Regions from separate parts of the Verrucosispora sp. WMMC514 genome, predicted to be linked through region 1. Evidence: riboswitches for the same ligand, from Rfam matches in the RefSeq annotation. Region 1 holds a riboswitch; the other holds the start of a gene.
The links. A riboswitch is a leader RNA that binds a small molecule or an ion and turns the genes downstream of it on or off. The one in region 1 is predicted to bind thiamine pyrophosphate.

Region 1 (3,402 bases):
GACAGCGGCACCGTCGCCACCGGCGGGAGCGCCGCCGGGTTCGCCGGCCGGGGCCAGCGCGCGGGGGGCCGCGGGGCGCAGCTCGTACCAGAGGGTCATGATCGCCCCGGCGACCAGCAGCAGGCCGGCGGCGATCAGGAAGGGGCGCAGCCCTTCCTTGACGTAGCGCAGGTAGAGGTCGGTGACGCTGGCCCGGATCACCGCACCGCCGAGCAGCAGCAGGATCACCGCCTGCGCCTGCCGGTTCACAGCAGCACCGCCCCGGCGCCGGCGGCGACAAGCAGGGCCACCACGAAGGTGGTCGGTGCGAACCGGAAGGCGAAGCGTCGACCGAACACACCGGCCTGCATCGAGATCAGCTTGAGATCGACCATCGGCCCCACCACCAGGAAGACCAGTCGGGACGTGAGCGAGAACTGGGACAGCGAGGCCGCGACGAAGGCGTCGGCCTCCGAGCAGAGCGAGAGCAGCACGGCGAGCAACGCCAGCGCCAGGATCGACAACCACGCGTTGTCGGCCAGGGTCTGCAACCACCGCTCCGGCACCAGCACGTTGATGCTGGCGGCGGCCATCGCGCCGAGCACCAGGAAACCACCGGCGTGCGTCACGTCGTGGCGTACCGCGGCCCAGAAGGCCCGGCCCCGGGACGCGTCGTCCAGTTCCGGACGACGCGGCATCCTGATCCATTCGGTACGCCCGAGCCGCAGCCAGAGCCAACCCATGATCATGGCGACGATCAGGCTGGCGACGCCCCGGGCGAGCACCATCTCGGGGTTGTTCGGGAAGGCCACCGCGGTGGCGGTGAGCACGATCGGGTTGACGGCCGGGGCGGCGAGCAGGAACGCCAGCGCGGCGGCCGGCGTGACACCGCGCCGGATCAGTGACCCGGCGATCGGCACCGAGCCGCACTCGCAGCCCGGCAGCACCACCCCGGCCGCGCTGGCCGCCGGTACCGCCAGTGCCGGGTGCCGGGGCAGCGCCCTCGCCCAGAAGGATCGGGGTACGAACACCGCGATCACCGCGGAGAGCAGCACGCCGAAGACCAGGAACGGCACCGCCTGCACCATGATCGAGACGAAGACAGTGGTCCAGGTCTGGATGCGGGGATCGTCCAGGGCGGCGGCGATCGGCTCCCGAAAGATGATCAGGAGGATCAGCAGCGCCGCCAGGACCTCCACCGAGCCGATCCGGTCGCCGAGCCAGCGCCGGGGCGGCTCGCCAGCGGCGGGCTCCGGGGTGCGGGTTCCGGTGTCGACGCCCCCGGCCGAGGCCCGACCGCCCGGTTCGCCCGGGACGGCCCGGTCAGTGTCTGTGGTCACCCGTCACCCTTCGGCCGTGGCGGATCGGCGGACTGAGATTACCGTCCGGCGCGGATGACGTCGATGGATGTCACAGATTCGGTCGGCCGCAGCCGCGTCCCCGGCCGACCGGACCAGCCGGACGCGAACACCCGTCGTGACCTGGGTGGATCACATTGCCGGTGGATCTTCCATGGTGTTAGCGTCGGCGGGACAGACAACACCTCCGACAGGGGAGCGCACAGCGCTGAGAGTGCGGGTCCGCCCGCAGACCCTCCGTACCTGATCTGGGTAATGCCAGCGCAGGGAGTTCGGTCCACCTCCAGCCCGCCACCGTCCGGCGCCGCCGGGCGGAGCGTGCGTCTTGCCTGGTTCGCATCCGGACTGGGAGCAATCATCGTGCAGACAACTGACAGCAACCGCTGGCGCACCATCGACATCGTGGTGGCGTCGGTCATCGCGGTCGCCTTCGGCGTCATCTTCTGGGCCTGGGGCGTGGTGTGGAGCGCCACCGAGGGCGCCTTCAGCTTCTTCCCGCCGGCACAGACGCTCATCTACGGTGTCTGGCTGGTGCCGGCCGTCCTCGGCGGCCTCGTCATCCGCAAGCCCGGCGCCTCGCTGTACTGCGAGTTGCTGGCGGCGGTCATCTCGGCCCTGCTCGGTAGCCAGTGGGGCACCATCGTCCTGTTGCAGGGACTGATGCAGGGCCTCGGCGCCGAGCTGGCCTTCGCCGCCTTCCGGTACCGCTCGTACCGGCTGCCGGCCGCCCTGCTGGCCGGCGCGCTGACCGGCCTGAGCGCGGCGATCTTCGACTTCGTCTACTGGAACGCCGAACGCGACATCGCCACCTACCGCCTGCCCTACGCCGCGCTCACCGTCGTCAGCGCCACCGTGATCGCCGGTGCCGGCGCCCACGCCCTCACCCGTGCCCTCACCCGCACCGGCGTCCTCGACCGCTTCCCCGCCGCCCGCGAACGCCCCCTCGTCTGACCTCGGAACCCGGCCACGTTGATCATGAGGTCAGCGGCAACTTCGGTCTCCACAGCAACCGTCAACCTCATGATCGACAGGGAGGAAGGAGGGGTGGGAGGGATGGGCGCGGGGGTGTGGGTGCGGGGGTTCGGATGGCGGCATGCCGGGAGGCGTGGCTGGGCGGTGCGTGGGGTCGATCTGCGGGTGGAGCGCGGTGAGAAGGTGCTGCTGCTCGGGGCGTCGGGGGCCGGTAAGAGCACCCTGCTGGCGGCGCTGGCCGGGCTGCTGCCCGAGGACTCCGGGGAGCACGAGGGCACCATCGAGATCGACGGCCGGCCGGTCGGCGAGGCCCGCGACGGGGTCGGCATCGTCTTCCAGGATCCGCAGTCCCAGCTCGTCATGGCTCGCAGCGGTGACGACGTGGCGTTCGGGCTGGAGAACCGGGGCGTGCCGACCGGACAGATCTGGGACCGGGTCGACGAGGCGCTGCGCCGGGTCGGCTTCCCGTACCACCGGGACCGACCCACCGCGGCGCTCTCCGGCGGTGAACAGCAGCGCCTCGCCCTGGCCGGCGTGCTGGCGCTGCGTCCCGGTCTGCTGCTGCTGGACGAACCCACCGCCAACCTCGACCCGTCCGGTGCCGCCCTGATCCGCGCCGCGCTCGGCCGGGCGGTGGACGCCGACACCAGCCTGATCCTGGTCGAACACCGGGTGGCCGAGGCGCTACCCCTGGTCGACCGGGTGGTGGTGCTCGAACCCGGCGGCGGGATCCGCGCCGACGGCCCGCCGGAGGCGGTCTTCGCCGCGCACGGCGACGCCCTCGCCGCAGCGGGAGTCTGGGTGCCCGGCCGCACGATCCCGCCGCGCCGGGCCGCGGGTCCGGCGGGTGAGGTGCTGCTCACCGCCGAACGGCTCGGCCAGCCGCCCCGGCTGTCCCCCACCGACCTGACCGTACGCGCCGGTGAGGCGCTCGCCGTGCTCGGTCGCAACGGCGCCGGGAAGTCCACCCTGGCGCTGCTGCTCGGTGGACTCCTCCGGCCCGGCACCGGGCGGCTGGTGGCGAGCCCGGAACTGGCCGGTGTGTACGCGCTGACCGCGCCGCACCGGTGGCGGGCACCGGCACTGACCCGCC
Region 2 (3,402 bases), 690 kb from region 1:
ATGCCGATCCGGAACGGGTTGCGCAGGCCCATCGCGTAGATCTCCGGCCTGGTCCGCGCGGTGCCCGGTGCGAAGAGGTTTCCGGCCGGAATGGTGTACGTGCCGTCGGCCTGCGGCCGGATCCGGAGCACCTTGCCGCGCAGGTCGTTGGTGTTACCGGCGGTGCGCTGCGAGTCGTAGTCCGCCCGGCCGGAGCGCTCGTCCAACGGGCTGTAGCCACCGGATTCGAAGGGGTTGGTGTTGTCCCCGGTGGCCAGGTACAGGTTGCCGGCCGAGTCGAAGGTCATCGTCCCGCCCATGTGGCAGCAGGTGTTGCGCTGCGTGGGCACCTCCAGCACGACCCGCTCGCTGGACGGGTTGATCGTGTCACCGGTGACGGTGAACCGGGACAGGTTGTTGCGGGAACCGCCCGCGCTGGGGGCGTAGTAGAGCCAGACCCACCCGTTGCTGGCGAAGTCGGGGTCGAGGCGGATGCCCAGCAGGCCGTCCTCGTTGCCGGCGAAGACGCTCAGCCGCAGCGCGGTGACGGTCTGGCCGGTGTCCGGCTTGATGATCTGCACCCGGCCGTCGCGTTCGATGTAGAAGACCCGGCCGTCGGGCGCGATGTCCAGCTCCATCGGGTTGCTGGTGTTGCTGTCCAGCGTCACCTTCTCGAAGCTGGCGGCTCGGCCGGCACCGCAGTCGGCGTGCACCACCCCGGCCGCGGTCTGGATACCACCGAGCAGGTGCTGCCGGAACTCGGCGTTGGTGAAGGACTCCTGGGTGTGCCCGCCCCCGGTGTACCAGGACCGTCCACCGTCGAAGTTCTGGCACCAGGCGATCGGGTGGTCCTGCCCCATCGCGCCGCTGCCCGGGCTGTAGCTGCGCTCGTCGAGCGAGGCCAGCACCTGCACCTGGCGGGCGCGGGGGTTGGTGCGGAAGTTGTACCACTCGTCGAACCGGGACCACCGCTCCGGCAGGTGCCGGGTCGACTCGTGGGTGGTGTCCTCGACCTTCACCGTGGCCGTCTGGTTGGCCGGGTGGCTGTTGAAGTAGGCACCGACCAGTTGGCCGTACCAGGCCCAGTCGTACTCGGTGTCGGACGCGGCGTGCACGCCGACGTACCCGCCACCGGCGCGGATGTAGCGCTCGAAGGCCGCCTGCTGGCTGGCGTTGAGCACGTCGCCGGTGGTGGACAACCAGATGACCGCCTTGAACCTGGCGAGGTTGGTGTCGGTGAAGGCGGCGCTGTCCTCGGTGGTGGTGACGGTGAACCCGTTCGCCGTGCCGAGTTGCTGGATCGCGTTGATGCCGGCCGGGATCGAGTCGTGCCGGAACCCGGCGGTCTTGGAGAAGACCAGGACGGCGTAGGGCTCCGCCGCCGCGGCGACGGCGGGACGGGCGGCCCGCGCGGCGGCGGGATCGGCGATCGGGGCCGGTGCGGCGGTCAGGATGAGTGTGAAGGCGAGTAGCGCCACGGTCACTGCGGCGAGCGGGGCTCGCCGCCGACTGGGTCGGGGCACGAGGATCTCCTCTGTCCGTGGGACGGTTCGGAGTGCACGACGGTGGTCACTCCCGTCGGTCCGACCGCCCATACCTGACGAGCGAGGTCTGGGTGCCGACTCAGCCGATCCGATCACTTCAATTTGCGTCAGTGAATCTAGTTTCGAGCAAGGTGGAGCCTTGTAACGTTTTGGTAACGGGGTCATTTTCTATTGGTGTGAGTCGCTGTATATCCGGCCTTTTTCCGGCCGCCGTGCTGCCGCGAGTCCGTTCGAGAGGCAGTTGCGGGTCGGCCTGACCGGGTGGCCCGCACCGCCGGTGGCGGCGCGGGACGGGCTTGGCGGAGCCGACGAAACGACGTACGGTGACACCCAACGAACCCACGGGAGCCCGGTGTACCGGGCTGAGAGGGGGGCTGAGAGCCCCCGACCGTCGAACCTGATCCGGGTAATGCCGGCGCAGGGAGGAGTGTTGCCGTGCCGTCCCTGGGACGACTGCATCTGATCACCGACACCCGACCCGGGCGGGATCCGCTCGCCGTGCTTCGTGCCGTGCTACCGGTGGCCCACACCGAACTGGTGGTGCAGGTCCGGGTCGAGGACACCGCGACCGACCGGCAGGCGTACGAGCTGACCCGGCAGGTGCTCGCCCGCTGCGCGCCGTACCAGGTGCCCTGCCTGGTCAACGACCGGCTGCACGTGGCCCTGGGGACCGACGCCGCCGGTGGTCACGTCGGCGCCGACGATCTGCCCGTGGCGGCGGCCCGGAAGGTGCTCGGCCCGACCGCGGTGCTGGGTGCCACCGCCCGGGAACCGGCGAGCGCGCTTGCGGCGGTCACCGCCGGAGCCAGCTATCTGGGCGTGGGCCCGTGCCGCGTCACCGCCACCAAGGAGGGGCTGCCGCCGCCGATCGGTGTGACCGGTGTCCGGGCGGTGGTCGAGGCGGTCGACGTGCCGGTGATCGCCATCGGCGGGGTGACGGCGGCGGACGTGCCCGAGTTACGGGCCGCCGGCGTGTACGGGGTGGCGGTGGTGGGTGCGCTCTCCGGAGCCAGCGATCCCGCCCGCGCCGCCGCCGAGCTGGTCCGGGCGCTGACGTGTTGACCGGGCGACCCGCCACCACCGGTCCGGTGCCGCCGCGCCGGCCCGATGTGGCCGTCGTGGGTGGCGGGCCGATCGGGTGGGCGGTCGCCTGGCGGTGCGCGGCGCGCGGGCTTCGGGTGGTCGTGCACGATCCGGCACCCGGGTCGGGTGCCTCGCACGTGGCCGCCGGCATGCTGGCACCGGTCGCCGAGGCGTACTTCGGTGAGCGGGAGCTGACCGCCCTGCTGACCGAGTCGGCCGGCCGCTGGCCCGGGTTCGCCGCCGAACTGACCGAGGCGACCGGCACCGACATCGGCTACCGGACCGAGGGCACCCTGATGGTCGGGCTGACCGCCGACGACCTCGCCGAGGCACGTCGGCTCTGGGCGTACCAACAGGGGCTGGGGTTGCCGGTGACGCCGCTGCGCCCGTCGCAGCTGCGCGAGCGCGAGCCGGCGCTGGCACCCCGGGTGCGCGGCGGCGCACTCGCCGCCACCGACCACCAGGTCGACCCGCGCCGGCTGGTGCCGGCGCTGCGGCTGGCGGCGGAACGGGCGGGCGCGGTGCTGGTAGCCGCGCCGGTGCGGCGGCTGTCCGACGTCACGGCCGGCGTGACGGTGGTCGCCGCCGGCTGCGGCGTCGCGGCCCTGACCGGCCTGCCGGTCCGTCCGGTGAAGGGACAGGTGCTGCGGTTGCGTGCGCCGGACGGCGGGCCGCCAGGCTTCCGGCACGTGATCCGGGGGTACGCCGACGGTGAGCATGTCTACCTGGTGCCCCGGGACAGCGGCGAGGTGGTCGTCGGCGCGACCGTCGAGGAGCGCTCCGACCTGGGCATCTG

Region 2: linked by a shared signal. The riboswitch ahead of O7597_RS07195 (thiamine phosphate synthase) and the one ahead of O7597_RS03965 (ECF transporter S component) in region 1 are both predicted to bind thiamine pyrophosphate.

Annotation. Positions count from the first base shown of each region.
Region 1 covers NZ_CP114906.1:899,957-903,358, forward strand. The annotation lists gene O7597_RS03955 (TIGR03943 family protein) at 1-249, opposite strand, end outside; gene O7597_RS03960 (permease) at 246-1,187, opposite strand; TPP riboswitch at 1,520-1,625, shown strand; gene O7597_RS03965 (ECF transporter S component) at 1,698-2,288, shown strand; gene O7597_RS03970 (ABC transporter ATP-binding protein) at 2,391-3,402, shown strand, end outside.
Region 2 covers NZ_CP114906.1:1,591,564-1,594,965, reverse strand. The annotation lists gene O7597_RS07200 (ThuA domain-containing protein) at 1-1,502, opposite strand, end outside; TPP riboswitch at 1,855-1,964, shown strand; gene O7597_RS07195 (thiamine phosphate synthase) at 1,959-2,585, shown strand; gene thiO (glycine oxidase ThiO) at 2,579-3,402, shown strand, end outside.